2 regions of the Peribacillus sp. TH14 genome follow, and region 1 is predicted to be linked to the other one. Evidence: riboswitches for the same ligand, from Rfam matches in the RefSeq annotation. Region 1 holds a riboswitch; the other holds the start of a gene.
What was found. Region 1 has a riboswitch for S-adenosylmethionine ahead of JFU50_RS03960 (methionine biosynthesis PLP-dependent protein). Riboswitches for the same ligand answer to the same signal wherever they lie in the genome.

Region 1 (9,020 bases):
AGGAATTCATCCTGATTATCAGCAAGTAGTATTTATGGATACTAACAGTGGTTATAAATTTATTACAGGCTCTACGAAAAAATCTAACGAAACAATTAAGTGGGAAGACGGTCAAACTTATCCTTTATTAAAAGTAGAGATTAGTTCAGATACGCATCCTTTTTATACCGGCAAGCAGAAATTTGCTGAAAAAGGCGGACGTGTGGATCGCTTCTTAGAAAAATATAATATGAAGAAATGATGTTAAGGCTATCGAGAAATCGATGGCCTTTATTTTTATTTTGGGAGATGGAAGAACTCGTGGGTAAATTAAGGTTTATAATTTTTTTAGTAATAACGTAGTGAATGCCTCATTTAAAATCCTAATAATAGAAAAAAGGGTTGCTCTAGGCACCCTTTTTTTCTATATATTTTATTTAACTGGAATAGCATGCGCTTTTGCACTTTTTACAAGAGCAGCGTCAAAGTCTTTAATTAAATCATCTGGATTCTCAAGGCCGACAGAGAGGCGAAGCAGGCTGTTGGTGATGCCTCGTTTTTCCCTTTCATCAGCAGGCATGGCAGCATGGGACATTTTTGCCGGGTAGGATAATATCGATTCCACTGCTCCAAGACTAACCGCAAAAACAGGAAGTTCGACAGTATTCACAAATGAGCGGAAAATTTCCTCGCTTTCTAGTTCAAATGATAAAACTGCACCTGCACCAAGGGCCTGTCCTTCCTGGATTGCATGCTGTGGATGATCAGTAAGCCCAGGGTAATACACCTTTTTCACTAATGGCTGCTGTTTTAAGTAGTCTGCAATTTTTTCTGCTCCTTTTTGAGAGTGTTCCATTCGTACAGACAAGGTTTTCAGACCTCTCATAACAAGCCAGGCATCCTGGACACCAAGTACCGCACCAAAGGAGTTTTGAAGGGAACCGAGTCTTTCAGCCAATTCAGGATCTTTTACGACAGCAAGCCCAGCTACGACATCACTGTGTCCGGATAAAAACTTCGTCGCACTATGAAGGACAACATCCGCCCCTAAGTTCAGCGGTTTTTGCAGAGCTGGTGTCAAGAATGTATTGTCGACAAAACTCAATGCGCCGACTTTTTTTGCGATATCACAAACGGCTTTAATATCAGTCACCTTAAGCAATGGATTTGAAGGTGTTTCAATGTATATCGCTCTCGTATTAGGTTGAACGGCCGCTTTAACGCTTTCGAGGTCCGTCATATCAACGAAAGTATGCTCGATGTTGAAGCGGGTCAACACGCTTGTAACCATCCGGAACGTACCGCCATACACATCTTCTGAGATGACGATATGGTCGCCAGCAGAAAGCAGAAGGAATGCTGTTGAAATGGCTGCCATACCTGAAGAAAAGGCAAAGCCGCGAGTACCATCTTCAAGCTCGGCAATGATATCTTCAAGTGCTTCCCGTGTTGGATTTCCGCTCCTGCTGTAATCGTACTTGCCGAATGTATCGATATCAGTTTGATGGAAAGTGGAAGCGTGCTGAATAGGGACGCTCACACCGCCTGTTGTCGGATCGAATTTATGCTGGTTATGAAGTAATTTGGTTTCAAAACTGAAATCATGATTTGTCATCGTAGTGCCTCCCTTTTTACATGTGCAAATGCTTGCTGGAGGTCTTGAATTAAATCGTCGCTGTCTTCGATGCCAACCGAGAAGCGTAGAAGTCGATTACAAACCCCATTAGCAGTTCTAACTTCAAGAGGGATATCGGCATGTGTTTGTGTAGCAGGATAGGTGATGAAGCTTTCAACGCCTCCAAGACTTTCTGCAAATGAAATTAATGAAAGTGATTGTAAAAATGGATTGACCGCTGCTTCGTCAATTATCCGGAAAGAAATCATACCACCTCTGCCGGGATACAGGACGTCCGTTACACATTCATGTTCTGATAAATAATCTACAAGGATTTTGGCGTTCTTTTCATGACGTTCCATCCGCAGTGCCAGGGTTTTCATTCCGCGCATTAACAGCCATGAATCAAATGGACTCAACACCGCTCCTGTTCCATTATGATGGAAGGCAATCGAATCACATAATTCTGCACCTTTAGCCACGATTAGTCCAGCAAGAACATCATTATGACCACCGAGATACTTCGTTGCGCTATGGATTACAATATCGGCTCCAAGCAGGATAGGCTGCTGCAGAAGCGGCGTATAAAAAGTGTTGTCAACAATCAACAGTAAATTAAATTGTTTGGCAAGTGCGGCAACAGCGCTAATATCTGTTTGCTGCATAAGAGGGTTAGTGGGAGTTTCGATAAAGATGGCTTTTGTTTGAGGAGTAATAGCTTTTTCGATATCCTCTAAACAACAAGTGTTTACATAGTCACACTGTAAGCCCCATTTTTTAAAACCTTGTTCTAGCAAACGATATGTACCACCATATAGATCTTCGCTGACTATCCATGCATCACCTGATTTAAATAAGGCTAGTATGGTAGAAATGGCCGCCATTCCTGAACTGCAAGCATATCCTTGGTCACCTCTTTCAAGGTTGGCGATGGATTGTTCCAAAAGTTGACGTGTTGGATTACCTGTCCTTGTGTAATCGAATCCAGTTGATTGGCCAATTCCTTCGTGGCGGAAAGCTGTCGAAAAGTAAACCGGCGGATTGACTGTTCCTGTCGCCGTTTCACTGCGATTACCTAGTTGAGCAAGATATGTTTCTGTTTTATACATAGTTTTCACTGCTCCTTTGTGTTTTATAAAATAAAAAAAAGTCTTCTTTAAGAAGAAGACTTGGTTAAGTATGGACGAGTCATTCTTCTTATCTTCCAAGTTCACAAACTTGTGGAATTAGCACCTTTTCATTGGTTTGAAACAAATGAAGGTTGCTGAGGTGTCATCGGGCCATTCCCTATACCTCTCTCGATAAGAGTTTAGATTATTCAATTTCTTTTGAATTTACTATATATATAAAGTGCTGTCAAGAACATTCTGGGAAAATATTGCTCGATAATTCTTTATTGGTTAATTAGGACTAGCGTTGTCAAAACATGATTGGTCCAATGAAAAACCCCTAAATATTGTGGAAAACGCGATGGTATAAGGTGTTGAGATACTTTAAAAGACTTTGTTTAATTAAATGGATTTTCTGAAATATAGGGAAGGTTTTGTTCTGTTTCTTTGCTTTAAAATAATAAAGTTTGTACAATGTATAGAGAGAAGAATTAATAATATGTCATTATTCATTTCATATACATAAGGTTTTCGGTGGATAGTGCAAACATAGGAGGAGAACACATGGAATACAGAATCGAACGAGATACGATGGGTGAAGTGAAAGTTCCTGCTGATAAGTATTGGGGAGCACAAACCGAGAGAAGCCGTAACAACTTCAAAATTGGTAATGAAAAAATGCCGATTGAATTAGTCCGTGCTTTTGCATATGTAAAGCAAGCGGCAGCTAAAGTGAACTATGACCTTGGTGATCTTTCTGAAGTGAAAAAGAATGCCATCGTTAAAATTTGTGGCGAAATTCTAGAAGGTACACTTGATGAACATTTCCCCCTTGTGGTCTGGCAAACAGGCAGTGGCACTCAAAGTAATATGAATGTGAATGAAGTGGTCGCTAACAAAGGGAATGAATGGTTAAAAGAAAACGGTGAGTCCGAAACCCTTCACCCAAATGATGATGTCAACAAGGCGCAAAGCTCTAATGACACATTCCCAACGGCTATGCATATTGCAGCCTATATGGAAGTTGCTGAAAAATTAGTACCGGCAATTAAAGTACTTCGTGATACTTTTGCAGCAAAAGAAAAAGAATTCTGGGATCTTGTGAAAATTGGACGTACACATCTTCAAGATGCAACACCACTAACTTTAGGCCAAGAAATCTCTGGTTGGAAAGCGATGCTTGATAAAGACTTAGTGATGATTGAAGAAAGCAGTCAAAAACTATTGAATCTAGCACTAGGCGGTACAGCTGTAGGTACTGGGATCAATACGAAAAAAGAATTTCCAGGACTTTCTGCAAAACAAATAGCGGCGGATACAGGACATTCTTTCGTAACATCGGATAATAAGTTCCATGCATTAACAAGTCATAACGAAATTGTTTACGCTCATGGCGCATTAAAAGCATTAGCAGCGGACTTAATGAAAATTGCGAACGATGTTAGATGGCTGGCAAGCGGCCCAAGAAGCGGAATCGGTGAAATCGCTATTCCTGAAAACGAGCCAGGCAGCTCTATCATGCCAGGTAAAGTAAATCCTACACAAAGTGAAGCGTTGACAATGATTGCGACACAAATTGTTGGTAACGATGCAACAATCGGCTTTGCAGCAAGCCAAGGTAACTTCGAATTGAACGTATTCAAACCAGTTATCATTTATAACTTCCTACAAACTGTTAAATTATTGACAGAAGGCATTCACTCTTTCAACAATAATTGTGCAGTAGGCATCACAGCGAATGAAGATAAAATCAAAGAAAATGTTGACCGTTCTCTTATGCTAGTAACAGCATTGAACCCACATATCGGTTATGAAAAAGCAGCTAAAATTGCCAAAACTGCATTCAAAGACAACTCTACATTAAAAGAAGCAGCGTTGAAATTGGAATTCTTGACTGATGATGAATTTAAAGCATGGGTAGATCCTGCTAACATGGTTAATAAATAATTGCCTATGATCACCCTCCCGCTGTTTTTAGGGAGGGTGTTTTAAGGTGTTAAAATAATAGAATAAACAAATACTGAGTATATAAGTTTCTAGAACAGGAGGGAATACAATGGCTTTATGCCCGCTTTGCAACGGCCTCAGAAAAATTCATGTGAATTGCCCGGAATGTGGCAGTGATCTTGATGATAAAGGGAAATTCATGGATTATGCTGATTCATACAGTGCATACATGGATATAGATACGCTTAAGCAAAACGATGGATACCCGCAATCGCTCCAAAAAGGTCAATGTCCACACATCATGAACTGCTCTAAATGTGGACATGATGAAGTGGTACTTGTGCAGGAATAGATTTTATAGATATAGTAGAGTTCAAGACCTTAGCTGAAATATACGCACAAAGACCCATTCATATGAACGGGTCTTTGTTTTGATATGAAATTTAATTAGAAAGTAACTTCAAGCCATACTCCATTTGTGATTCTCCTTCAGCAAAAATGCGCTGCTCGGACCCTTTATCAAAAAAGTGGGCTTTATTCATGTCGAGAGCAAGTTCAATATTATCGCCTGCTTGGATGATGTTTTTTGCATCGATGCGCGCGACGAAGTCCTGGCCAGCGAATGTCGAGTAGAGCATAATTTCGGCACCCATGAGTTCAGCTACATCGACTTGAGCCGTGAATGTAGTGTTTGGAGACTCCTTGATGTAAGCCCCTTCATTATGGAAATCCTCTGGACGGATGCCAAGGATAATTTCTTTTCCGATATAGCCTTGATCACGCAGCGTATTCATTTTCAATTCGGGTACTTCAAGCGTTTGCTCCCCAATTTTAATGATGCCTTCTTTTAATGTTCCGGTAAAGAAGTTCATAGCTGGTGATCCGATAAAGCCACCCACGAAGACATTCACTGGTTTCTCGTACACGTCTTTTGGTGCGCCGACCTGCTGGATGATACCGTCCTTCATAACAACAAGTCGTGTGGCCATGGTCATTGCTTCTGTTTGATCATGAGTGACATAAATTGTTGTAGTGTCCAGTCGTTTATGTAGTTTTGCGATTTCAGCACGCATTTGAACCCTGAGTTTGGCGTCAAGATTTGATAATGGCTCATCCATTAAAAAAACTTTTGCGTCTCGTACAATTGCACGACCGAGTGCCACACGCTGGCGTTGTCCACCTGAAAGTGCTTTCGGTTTCCTATTTAAAAGGTCTTCGAGACCGAGGATTTTTGCTGCGTCATTGACCCGCTGCTTGATTTCCATTTTTGGCGTTTTACGGAGTTTTAATCCAAATGCCATATTGTCATAGACGGACATATGAGGATATAAGGCGTAGTTCTGGAAAACCATCGCAATATCACGATCTTTCGGTGGGACATCATTGACCCGCTTGCCGTCTATATATAAATCTCCTTGGGAAATGTCTTCAAGTCCGGCAATCATCCGTAAAGTCGTCGATTTTCCGCAACCGGACGGTCCCACGAAAACAATGAATTCTTTATCGGCCACACGAAGGTTAAAATCTTTAACAGCTGTTTCTTTTTTATCATAAACCTTAAATATATGATCTAATACTAACTCTGCCATGAAAATTCCTCCTTTTAAACTCCTAATTACTTGTACCAATAACTATAGTCTAATCTATCAAATTGGAAAAAAGTATAGGCACACTGCACAAAAAAGGATAATAATTCCTTTGTTAACTTTGCAAATAGTAGTTAATCATTCAGCAAAAGAATTAAGTAAGCAGCCAAGGCATGCGGAAAGTTTCTAATATCGAGTCCAGTTTTTTCAGTAAATTTATCTATTCGGTATTGTAGGCTGTTTCGATGTATATAAAGTTGCTTTGCGGCATAGGTTGCATTGGAATTGCACTCAATATACGTTTTAATCGTCTTCATTAGTTCAGTATCATTCATGGTTTTACCGAGTATTTCATTGATATACCAAGTTTTACTCGTTGCAGATTGGTCACTTATCAGTGAGTGAGGAATGATGTCGGCCAAATCAGTCACTTTTAAATCTGGCAAATGCAATTGTGCCAGGTCAAAACACTTATTCTCCTGATTTCTGTGATAAGGGAGTTCTTGGTTTACAGAGTGAAAGCGACCGGTAAACATTCGAGTCTTAACATAAAAATCACTCTCAAGCGTGGTTGAAATAGCAAGCAGTTCATTTTTTGATAACGACTCATCTGTGTCTGTTTCAATTAAAATACCCGCCTTTTCATTTTCCCAGATCAAGACTGAATCAGATGGGACAAATGCGAGGAAGGCATCCTCGAAATGGGAGTGCGAAAAATCAGCATGAGTCAGATTAAAGTGGATAAACCGGACATTCTCCCAGCTTGTTAAAGGCAAGGATGCATTCGGTTCGAATAAAAAAGTATTCCATGGTGTGTGAGGAAACGTGTTAATTTTATTTTGGTAAAATAAAGGAGTAAAGAGCAGTTCCAACAAACGGATTTCCTCGGCCGAAATTTCTGAACGGGGAATACCGATTGTGCTCCCAATAGAGTCTTCAAACCAAATATAAGAAGTAATGTTCTTCGTATCTTGTATATTGGAAAGAGCGTTTGGGAATTTTTGTTTAAGCTTTTCAAGCATCGTGTTCACCTTCTTTCTCACTATCTATCTCATTATAGCGAAAAAGAATAAAGTGGAAAAGAAACAATGGTATTACAAGTTATTAGAAAAACAATAGGACAAGGACATTGATTTTCAAGCTATTTTAATAGTTTTTTTCGAAGTAATGATTCTATACCTTAAATTACACCAATAAACCCAAATGGATGGAGGAAATGGTCGTATTGCTTTTATTATGTAATTTGTGAAACACACTGTTTTTCAACGTATGATTTTCTTGCAATCTTGCAAACATGATTCCTTATAAATGTCATATTCAAATCAGAAGCGATCAAGTTACCGGCAAAATTACTTTGACCTATGCAGTCAAAGACGAAGGAATAAGTCGTTCCTTCTTTAATATTATGAGCTATTTTCTCATACCTCTCTGATTTCATAATAAGGATAATTTGATATTTTAATATAATAAATGATTTGCTGGAATTAATGGAATACTCACATGACTAAGGGATTTAGAACAAAAGTTGGATAGTGTAAGATAAAAACTAATAATATATTACTGAAAGTTCTAAATATTTAAATATTATCTTGAATTAGTATAACAGCAAGGTTATGATTCGTGATATAAGTGTTATAAAAAAGTGGAGGTGGAAATGTAATTATGAAGACGAAGTGGCTAATATCAGTCATAATCCTATTTGTTTTCTTTTTTCCTCAAAATCTAGTTTTTGCTGGGAAGGATAAGAATGAAGGGATCAAAGTAGTACGTGATAATTTTGGAGTACCCCATTTATACGCTAAAAATTAAAAAGATTTATATGAAGCGTATGGATATGTTATGGCAAAGGATCGACTATTTCAGTTGGAAATGTTCCGTCGCGGAAATGAGGGGACCGTTTCAGAAATTTTTGGAGAGGATTATCTTTCAAAAGATGAGCAATCCAGAAGAGATGGATATAGTGATAAAGAAATTAAAAAAATGATTGACGGTCTGGATCGTCAGCCAAAAGAATTAATAGCAAAATTTGCTGAAGGTATTTCACGTTATGTAAATGAAGCTTTAAAAGATCCAGATGATAAACTTTCGAAGGAGTTTCATGAATATCAGTTTTTACCGCAAAAATGGACTTCAACAGATGTTGTCCGTGTTTATATGGTATCCATGACCTATTTTATGGATAATCACCAGGAGTTAAAAAACGCAGAGATACTTGCAAAGCTAGAACATGAATATGGGACAGAAGTTTCCCGGAAAATGTTTGATGATTTAGTGTGGAAAAATGATCCTAGCGCTCCTACAAGCATTGTAAGCGAGGGGAAACCAAAAAGGGACTCGTCTTCTCAATCCCTTCAAATACTGTCTTCAGCTGTAATCAAAGCTTCTGAAAAAGTCGGAAAGGAAAGGGAGAATTTTGTCCAATCATCTGAAGAACTTGGATTACCGTTAAAGATAGGCAGTAATGCCGCCATAGTCGGTTCCGAGAAATCTGCAACAGGAAATGCTTTATTATTCAGTGGACCACAAGTAGGTTTTGTTGCTCCTGGATTTTTGTACGAGGTAGGTTTGCATGCGCCAGGTTTTGATATGGAAGGTTCAGGATTCATAGGCTATCCTTTCATCATGTTCGGAGCCAACAATCACTTTACTCTAAGTGCTACAGCTGGGTACGGAAATGTAACCGATATCTTTGAGGAAAAATTGAATGCGAACAACGCTTCCCAGTATTTATACAAAGGGAAGTGGAGAGACATGGAAAAGAGGAAGGAATCTTTCACAGTCAAA
Region 2 (9,020 bases), 1.9 Mb from region 1:
AAAAAGACCACTATATAAGTGGCCTTCTTTATTTGTTAAATTTAGTGTTTATCAGAACCTTTATTTAAAAGCCATTGCTGCTTGAACAGCTTTTTTCCATCCGTCATATAATTTTTCACTTTCTTGCTCATCCATGGATGGTTTAAAGGTTTTGTCTATTGCCCACTGCTGAGCGATTTCCTCTTGGTCCTTCCAATAGCCAACAGCTAGTCCAGCCAAATACGCTGCACCAAGTGCTGTCGTTTCGTTTATAGTCGGCCTTTCAACAGGGACACGTAGTAGATCGCTTTGGAATTGCATTAAGAAGTCGTTCTTAACTGCACCGCCATCCACTCTCAATGTCTTCAGCTCAATACCTGAATCTGCCTCCATTGCATCGAGTACATCCTTCGTTTGATATGCAAGCGATTCAAGGGTAGCACGGACAAAATGCTCTTTAGATGTTCCACGAGTTAAGCCAAAAACCGCACCTCGGACATCGCTGTCCCAATACGGAGTCCCAAGCCCCACAAATGCAGGAACAACATAAACTCCATCAGTACTTTCTACACGTTTTGCATAGGCTTCACTGTCCTCGGCATTTTTTAGCATCCGTAAGCCATCACGCAGCCATTGAATCGCTGATCCTGCTACAAATATGCTGCCTTCTAATGCATATTCAACCTTGCCATTCAATCCCCAAGCAAGAGTTGTCAATAACCCGTGCTCGGAACTGACAGCCTTTTCACCCGTATTCATAAGCATGAAACAACCTGTTCCATACGTATTTTTAGCCATTCCTTCATTAAAACAAGCTTGGCCAAATAATGCTGCCTGTTGGTCACCTGCTGCTCCTGCAATTGGAATCGACTGGCCGAAGAAGTGATATTCGATCGTTTGGGCATACACTTCGGAAGAAGGTCTAACCTCTGGTAGCATTGATTTTGGAACAGTCAATATCTCCAGAAGCTCCTCGTCCCATTTCAGCTCATGAATATTATACATTAATGTCCGAGAAGCATTAGAATAGTCTGTTACATGGGCCTTGCCTCCTGATAGCTTCCAAATCAGCCAGGTATCAATGGTTCCGAATAACAACTTGCCTTCATCTGCTTTTTGGCGAGCTCCTTCCACATTATCCAGGATCCACTTCACTTTTGTACCGGAAAAATAGGCGTCTATTAACAATCCTGTTTTTTCTCGGAACAGATCATTAAGACCTCTTCCTTTCAATTCATCACAAATTTCGCTAGTTTGTCTGGACTGCCATACTATCGCATTATACACAGGGGTTCCTGTTTCTTTATCCCAAACGACTGTCGTTTCACGCTGATTAGTGATTCCAATACCAGCAATTTGCTCAGGCTTTACACTAGATTCCGATAGTACACCAGCAATCACTGCTAAAATTGATCCCCAAATCTCATTGGCGTTATGCTCTACCCAGCCTGGCTTAGGGAAATGCTGTGTGAATTCCTTTTGGGCCGAGTGGACGATCTCGCCCTTTTCGTTAAACAAAATCGCCCGTGAACTAGTTGTTCCTTGATCCAATGATAAGATATATTTTTCCATAATGTGTTTCCCCCCTTTTTAATTTAACTAGCAATGTTGCTAGTTTCTAACTCACGCGACTGCTTTTTTCCAAAAGTATATGCTAATACCAATATTATTAGGCTTGCTCCTAAAACAGTCCAAAAGACTGTCGTCAATTCACCTAAAAAGACTGCTTTATAGAAGACAGCTCCAAGTGCTCCACCGACAATCGGGCCAACAACCGGAATCCAAGCATAGCCCCAATTCGAATTTCCCTTACCTGGTATTGGCAGCATGAAGTGAGCAATACGAGGTCCAAGATCACGTGCAGGGTTTATGGCATAGCCTGTTGTTCCTCCGAGCGACATCCCGATAACAACAATCAATAAACCGACAGCAAATGGGTTCAGACCTTCTGTAAACTTGCCGGCTCCAATAAATAATAAGCCAAGAACAAGGATGAATGTACCAATCATTTCACTTAATAGATTTGAAAAAGTATGTGGGATAGCTGGTGAGGTTGCAAACACACCAAGCTTTGTACCTGGATCCTCCGTAGCTTTCCAGTGAGGCAAATAATGCAGGAATACAAGAGTCGCACCTATAATTGCCCCTATCATTTGCGCCACGATGTACCCTGGCACATCAGCCCAAGGAAAATCTCCATTGATAGCTAATGCTACTGTAACAGCCGGGTTTAAATGTGCTCCGCTTATGGAACCCACTGCAAAGACACCCATTGTAACAGCCAGTCCCCATGCAATCGTGATGACAATCCAGCCTGCATCTTTGGCATAAGATCCCTTTAAGGAAGATCCTGCCCCAATACCTGCACCAAATAAAATTAAAATCATCGTGCCTACTACTTCTCCCCAAAATGGAGTCATACATAACCCCTCCTCTTATAGAATGATGCCTTACCAACAAATAAAAGGAGATTCACAGCAGAACTTTCCTCAAAAAATGAGTATGTCTGGTGTGAATCTCCTAATCTCCGTCACATGTATTAACTTGTAATGTAAATATACTAGGTAGTGAAAACGCTGTCAATTAATTTATATAAAAACAAATGATTTTTTCTGTATTTTTTTTCCTCTATCACACATCAACTCCTATCTGAAATTAAAACATCTCCCATAATTCAGTTTTTGAAGTCGTGATTGACGAAGCTCCTGCCTCAAGGGCATTCAGGACTTCATCTGAAGAACGTATGAGCCCTCCAGCAAAGATAGGAGTTTGTAAGCGTTCCTTTACCTCTTTAATCATCCAAGGCATTGCGCCAGGCAAAACTTCGATATAATCAGGCTTTGTTTTCTGTACCAGCTTATAACTTTTCTCTAACGCATGTGAGTCAATTAAAAAGATTCGTTGAATGGCAATAACACCCTTTTGCTTCGCTTTCAAAATCACGCTGGATTTTGTTGAAATCAGGCCATATGGGCAATACTCCTGACAAATAAATTCTGTAGCGTATTCATCACTTTTAATACCATGAATTAAATCGACATGATAAATCATTTTCTTATTATGCTGCTTTGCCATTAAGCTTACATTTTTCAATTGTGATATATGCAAATCAAGAAACACACCTATTTCATAGGAACTTTCTAGAAATCTTTCGAAATCCTTCATGCTTGCCGAAGCAGGCAAAATTTTCTGGTCCATTCATTTTCCCCCTTATCTACCGGAAAAACTCAAAACTTTTAGTTATTTAGTATATTTTAAAGAACTTGATTTATCAAACACAATATTTCTTATTGAAGAATCGTCCTTTACCATATCCTTACACTAACATACCTGGTATCCCCTTTAAAATAGTACAGGTAAGAATGCTATCATTTCCTTAATTGCTTACCCTTTCTTCAATTCATCATAATGAAAGTTTAATTTTTAATGCACCTTCCACCAACTCATACGATTTAATAGTGCCCACGGGTATTCTTTTCACGATGTTCCAAGCATTAAAATTCATTTTGATCATTCTATTTTCAAATTCAAAAAATGGCGGTCTGTTAAATATCTTTTGGTTAATAAAATTCCTATCAATAGGCTTCATTTCTACTAATTCAAATGAAATCGTTCTTTTTTCCACGTGAATCGGTTTTAATGTAATACGGAAAGGCACGTTTTTCTTAAACATCATTTTTTTCACTTCCGTCGTTCCGAAAAGCACTATATGTACTGGCGTAATCTCGACTTTAACATCCTGCTCACCTGATTTCATCTTTATAATTCGCTCTAGCATAGACGCAGTTAACGTTATCGGTAAACCATTCCCGGAAATATTAGATGGATTGAACGTATTCATCGTGGTTTTCCCCCTCCAACTTAACTTACAGGTAACTTCATTCCATATGGAACGTCAGTTATAGCATATGCTGTCTTCACGAATGTAGTTAACCCTTCATAACATGCAAGGTCCTGGTGAATAATCGGTATATTCTAAATTTTACACCTTTCACCCTTGACCTTTATTAAAACTATCTGTATAGTCATACTTAATTTAATAAACAACTCTTATCAAGAGAGGTGGAGGGACTGGCCCTTTGATACCTCAGCAACAGACTTTAATGTACTGTGCTAATTCCAGAAGTGTAAAAACTTGAAGATAAGAAGAGTAAATTGCTTAGTAGCCAACACCTCTTCTTTTTTTAAAAGAAGAGGTTTTTTATTTTATAAAAAGAAAGAAGGAATGAAACATGTCAATCACAATAACAAAAGCACCATTTAGAGCAGATCACGTCGGGAGTTTATTAAGACCGGATAATTTACATGATGCTAGAAAGCAATTTAAAGACGGCACAATTACTGCAGAGCAACTTCGCGAAGTTGAAACGGAAGAAATCAAGCGGATTGTTGATAAGCAAATTGAAGTTGGACTAGAGGTAGTAACGGACGGTGAGTTTAGACGCACATGGTGGCACTTTGACTTCCTAGAGCATTTAAATGGAATCGATGGGTATGTAACTGAAAAAGGTCTCACATTCGATGGCGTGGAAACAGAGAGATACAATATTCGCAATACTGGGAAGGTTTCATTCAATCCTGAACATCCCTTCATTCATGACTTTATTGAATTGAACAAAATCGTTGCCGGACGTGCTGTTACGAAACAAACCATTCCTAGTCCCAATCAATTATTTGCTGTGGGTGTTTATAATGAAGACATCTACCCTGATATCGAAGACTATGCAAATGACATCATTAAAGCGTATCAATATGCTTTAAAGGCCTTTTATGAAGCTGGTGTACGTTACTTACAATTGGATGATGTTTATATTGCTAGACTTTCCTCTCCAGAATTTCAGTTCAAAGATGGAAAATACTCTAGAGAACAATTAATTGATTTAGCATTGCGCGTAATTAATGGGGCTTTGGAGGGAAAACCAGAGGATTTGGTCGTCACGACACACTTATGTCGCGGGAACTATCAATCAACGTGGGCGTTTGAAGGAAGCTATGCACGTATCGCACCAACATTATTGGCAAAAGAAAAAGTAAATGGATTCTTCCTGGAATATGACGATAACCGTTCAGGAGATTTCAAACCGTTAGAATACATTCCAAATGGCGGAGCACGAGTTGTTCTAGGAGTCGTCACTTCAAAAAATGGAGAAATCGAAGACAAAGAAGCAGTTATAGCTCGTATTAAAGAAGCTTCACAATTCGTGCCACTCGAACAATTATGCTTAAGTCCACAATGCGGATTCGCTTCCACCCATCATGGCAATAAGCTAACGGAAGAACAACAATGGGAAAAGTTGAAATTTATTGTTGATGTAGCGAAAGAAGTTTGGGGATAAAGAAATATTATAGAAAGAGCAACGCATTCAAATAAAGCGTTGCTCTTTCTATATTGTCTATATATCAGCATCCTCTATTTCATGAGGAAGTTTGAGTTATTAATCAAAATGCAATTTATAATCCTCTGCTTTAATCAGTTTTAATTTTTTCGAGAATATATAGATAAGACCTAGGTTCAATACAATCGGAAGAATAAAGAAAGTACTTAGCATGATTGCTACATTCTCAACGACCCATCCACCTTCAGCCAGTTTCATATAATTTAATGGACCAACTAGACCTGATAAACCGAACCCAGCACTATAGGGTGTGCCTTGAATATTTAACAGACCGGCCAAAGCACCAAGAATCGCAGCTGTGATCAACATCGGAAAAGCGATCTTCGGTTTCATGAAGAAGTTTCTCATTTGAATTTTTGGTGAGCCTAATACATGTGCTAATGCCGTTCCAAGGGAGTTTGCTTTATAACTTGCAATGGCCAGACCAACGCCTGCTGCAACAATACCTAGATTAGCCGCACCAGAGCCAATACCTGAAAGCATGATCACAGTGGCTACCCCTACTGTTGAAATAGGCGACAAAATTATGAGACAGAACACAACAGAAATAATAGCTCCCATTATAATTGGTTGTAATGATGTCACATTTGAAATAGCGACTCCCAGTAAACCAGTGGAAGATTTCACAAATGGTAGAATTAAATACCCAATCATCCCTGGCACTAATATGCTTAAAGTCGGCATCAATAAAATGGAATATGCTTTTAATCGGTCACCAATTAATTGAACAAATAACACAGTCAGTGCGGCTGTAATTCCTGTATTAATAACGATTCCAATACCATTTAGGGCAAATAAACCATCAGCCGTTTTTTGAATAGCACCACTACCGACCATTGCCGCGATCCCAACACTTGCTGTTTGTATAGATGTTAGCTTAAATGTAATCCCTACCATCACACCAATCATAACAGGTAACAAACTCATCACAAAAACTGTAATATCGAATATATGTTGTAATACTGGAAAATGAGGAATCAATAACTTAAGTACTTCCCCTAACAAAGCATTTGGAATTAAGGAAACAACAATCCCTATACTCATTCCAGTTAGTAATTTACTGAAAAAATCTTTCATCCTACTAATCTCCTATCCCGTCTCTATAATGTAGAATATTATAAGGAATATTCTGATAATAGTCAAAGGATTTTTTTAGCACTTTACCGCGAAAGCGCGAAAAAGTTTATGAGGTTCTCCTACGTCTTTACCCTATTCTATTTCATCCAAGCACAAAAAAAGAACGAGCATCAAGAACGTCCCTTTTTACTTGCAACTATCATCATCATCCATTTTCTTCACCAATATATCATCAGTCACCCTATCTTCCAACTTGTTCCTCAAGGCCAATTCTGCAGCCTTCCCATCACTAGGCGACCCGTCCGAGAAATACATTGGAAACAAGGAGAAAAACATAATATAGAAGGAAAAATATATGAATTGGTACCATATTACTGAGCTTTCCAAGATATTCTGATACACTAAGCTATATATGATTAGCATACTGACTAAATTAAAGATAGAGCCCCCTAAATAAATCAGCATATTCGTCAATCGATTATCATGTTTCAATCCCCTAAACTCGCATGTCCCATTCCAAAAATAATATTTCCTCACCTCTATGTTACAAAAGGAGAAAAGTTTATTCCCACATCCGATCAAGATTCTCTTTTCTGATCCTCCGAAGATCGTAACAAAGAAGATATGCCCGCTCAAATGTATCAGTGTAACGATTGGCATAATCAGAAAAAAAGAAAATAGAAATTTAATGATATCATAGAGACCAAAGATTATTATCATCCTCCTATCTAGAGCTTTTTCTTATAAATCCTTTGTTGAAGGATGATACTCTGATACCCGGTAAACGCTAGTTGTAACTGGTAATTTTTAGCACACACGTCTTGTTGCTTTCATTGATAAAAGATTAATTTGGCCTTTCTCCGATTAATTCGACCTTCCTCCACTTATTTCGTCCTTCATCCACTTTATTCGTCCTTCATCCAATTAATTCGACCTTCCTCCGATTTATTCGTCCTTCCTCCCACTTAATTCGTCCTTTCTCCTACTTAATTCGACCTTCCTCCGCTTTATTCGGCCTTCCTCCTACTTATTTCGTCCTTCATCCACTTTATTCGTCCTTCATCCAATTAATTCGACCTTCCTCCGATTTATTCGTCCTTCCTCCGCTTTATTCGTCCTTCCTCCCACTTAATTCGTCCTTTCTCCTACTTAATTCGACCTTCCTCCGCTTTATTCGTCCTTCATCCACTTAATTTGACCTTCCTCCCACTTAATTCGTCCTTCATCCACTTTATTCGTCCTTCATCCACTTATTTCGTCCTTCCTCCATTTAGCTCGGCCTCATAAATGTTGCAGCACTATGAGTACAGGAGTATTTACGTCGTTGCAGCGAAGATTGAATTCAAAAAAATTAGGCTATCTCTCTCCAAAAAGATTTTGGAAAAGTGACAGCCTTTAAATATATATATCATTTTAGCTAGGTCCGTTTCTTTATTTAGCGATTAAAGGTGTGGAGAACTTCTTCATTGCTTTGTCCTGGCTTCAGCCCTGTATGTTTATAATCAGGGGTAAAAACCGATGTTTTGATTGGACAGGCAATTTGCTTCTGGATGCTTCCTTTTCCGTCAGGTATTTCAACAATCATGCCCCGTTCCTTAAGTTGGGGATGATTGGTCGCTTCGGTAAAAGTCAGTACTGGTTCTACACAGGCCTCAGAATCAGCAAATATTTCTTTCCATTCATCAAAGTTCTTTTCAAGAAAAGCACGTTGGACAGCTGTTTTAAATCTACTTCCACTCTCAGCATCTCTACTCAAGCTTAGTTCATACAATTCGGGCTTGAGGATTGCTTCACATAGAGCTTTACGGAATGGAGGCTCCAGGCTTCCTACCGAAAAATAACGCCCATCTTTCGTTTCGTAAAAGTCATAAAATGACCCTCCGTTTAACATCAATTTCTCTGGCTCAAGCTCCATGCCCCCTTGTAAATTCAGAGGTGCGGATATGGCATTTAAAGCGAAACTGCAGTCGGTCATGCTGATGTCGATGTATTGGCCTTCCCCCGTTCTGTCTCTATAAATGACTGCGGACAAAATACCGATAATAGCATGCAATGACCCTCCTGCAAGATCAGCTATTTGCGTTCCGTTCTTTGCTGGGCCGTCTTTTTGCGTACCGGAATAGCCTGATAATCCTGCAATCGAAATATAATTGATGTCATGACCCGGGCGGTCTTTGTATGGACCGGTTTGGCCAAATCCTGTGATTGAACAATAAATTAACTTCGGATTGATTTGTTTTAAAACCTCGTACCCCAGCCCTAAGCGCTCCATGACACCTGGCCGGAATTGTTCAAGGACGATATCGTATTCTTTCACTAAATTTTTTACGGCTTCGATGGACTCCGACTGTTTTAAATCAAGGGTAATCGATTGCTTTGATCTGTTAAGATATTGATTCACACCCCATGAATCCCCTGCTGCCGGCCTTTCTACCTTCAAAACATCTGCTCCTAAATCAGCTAGCATCAAAGTGGCAAATGGTCCGGGCAGTAGCGTTGAAAAGTCCAATACTTTCAAATTAGTCAATAGAGTCATAAGCGCGCACCTTCCTTTTCTAGGATTAGATA

Region 2: it holds a riboswitch for S-adenosylmethionine, as region 1 does, so the genes downstream of both, JFU50_RS12930 (5-methyltetrahydropteroyltriglutamate--homocysteine S-methyltransferase) here and JFU50_RS03960 (methionine biosynthesis PLP-dependent protein) in region 1, are expected to answer to the same signal.

The regions. Positions count from the first base shown of each region.
Region 1 covers NZ_JAEKEK010000001.1:776,752-785,771, reverse strand. Annotated here, with positions in the region: gene JFU50_RS03970 (type B 50S ribosomal protein L31) at 1-241, shown strand, start outside; gene metC (cystathionine beta-lyase) at 413-1,594, opposite strand; gene JFU50_RS03960 (methionine biosynthesis PLP-dependent protein) at 1,591-2,703, opposite strand; SAM riboswitch class I at 2,789-2,902, opposite strand; gene fumC (class II fumarate hydratase) at 3,268-4,650, shown strand; gene JFU50_RS03950 (hypothetical protein) at 4,760-5,002, shown strand; gene JFU50_RS03945 (ABC transporter ATP-binding protein) at 5,094-6,239, opposite strand; gene JFU50_RS03940 (PucR family transcriptional regulator) at 6,371-7,258, opposite strand; partial or broken gene JFU50_RS30590 (penicillin acylase family protein) at 8,058-9,020, shown strand, end outside.
Region 2 covers NZ_JAEKEK010000001.1:2,662,477-2,671,496, reverse strand. Annotated here, with positions in the region: gene glpK (glycerol kinase GlpK) at 61-1,551, opposite strand; gene JFU50_RS12945 (MIP/aquaporin family protein) at 1,575-2,399, opposite strand; gene JFU50_RS12940 (glycerol-3-phosphate responsive antiterminator) at 2,635-3,177, opposite strand; gene JFU50_RS12935 (hypothetical protein) at 3,383-3,820, opposite strand; SAM riboswitch class I at 4,027-4,127, shown strand; gene JFU50_RS12930 (5-methyltetrahydropteroyltriglutamate--homocysteine S-methyltransferase) at 4,212-5,315, shown strand; gene JFU50_RS12925 (PTS transporter subunit IIC) at 5,415-6,452, opposite strand; gene JFU50_RS12920 (hypothetical protein) at 6,639-7,172, opposite strand; gene JFU50_RS12915 (CaiB/BaiF CoA transferase family protein) at 7,888-8,988, opposite strand.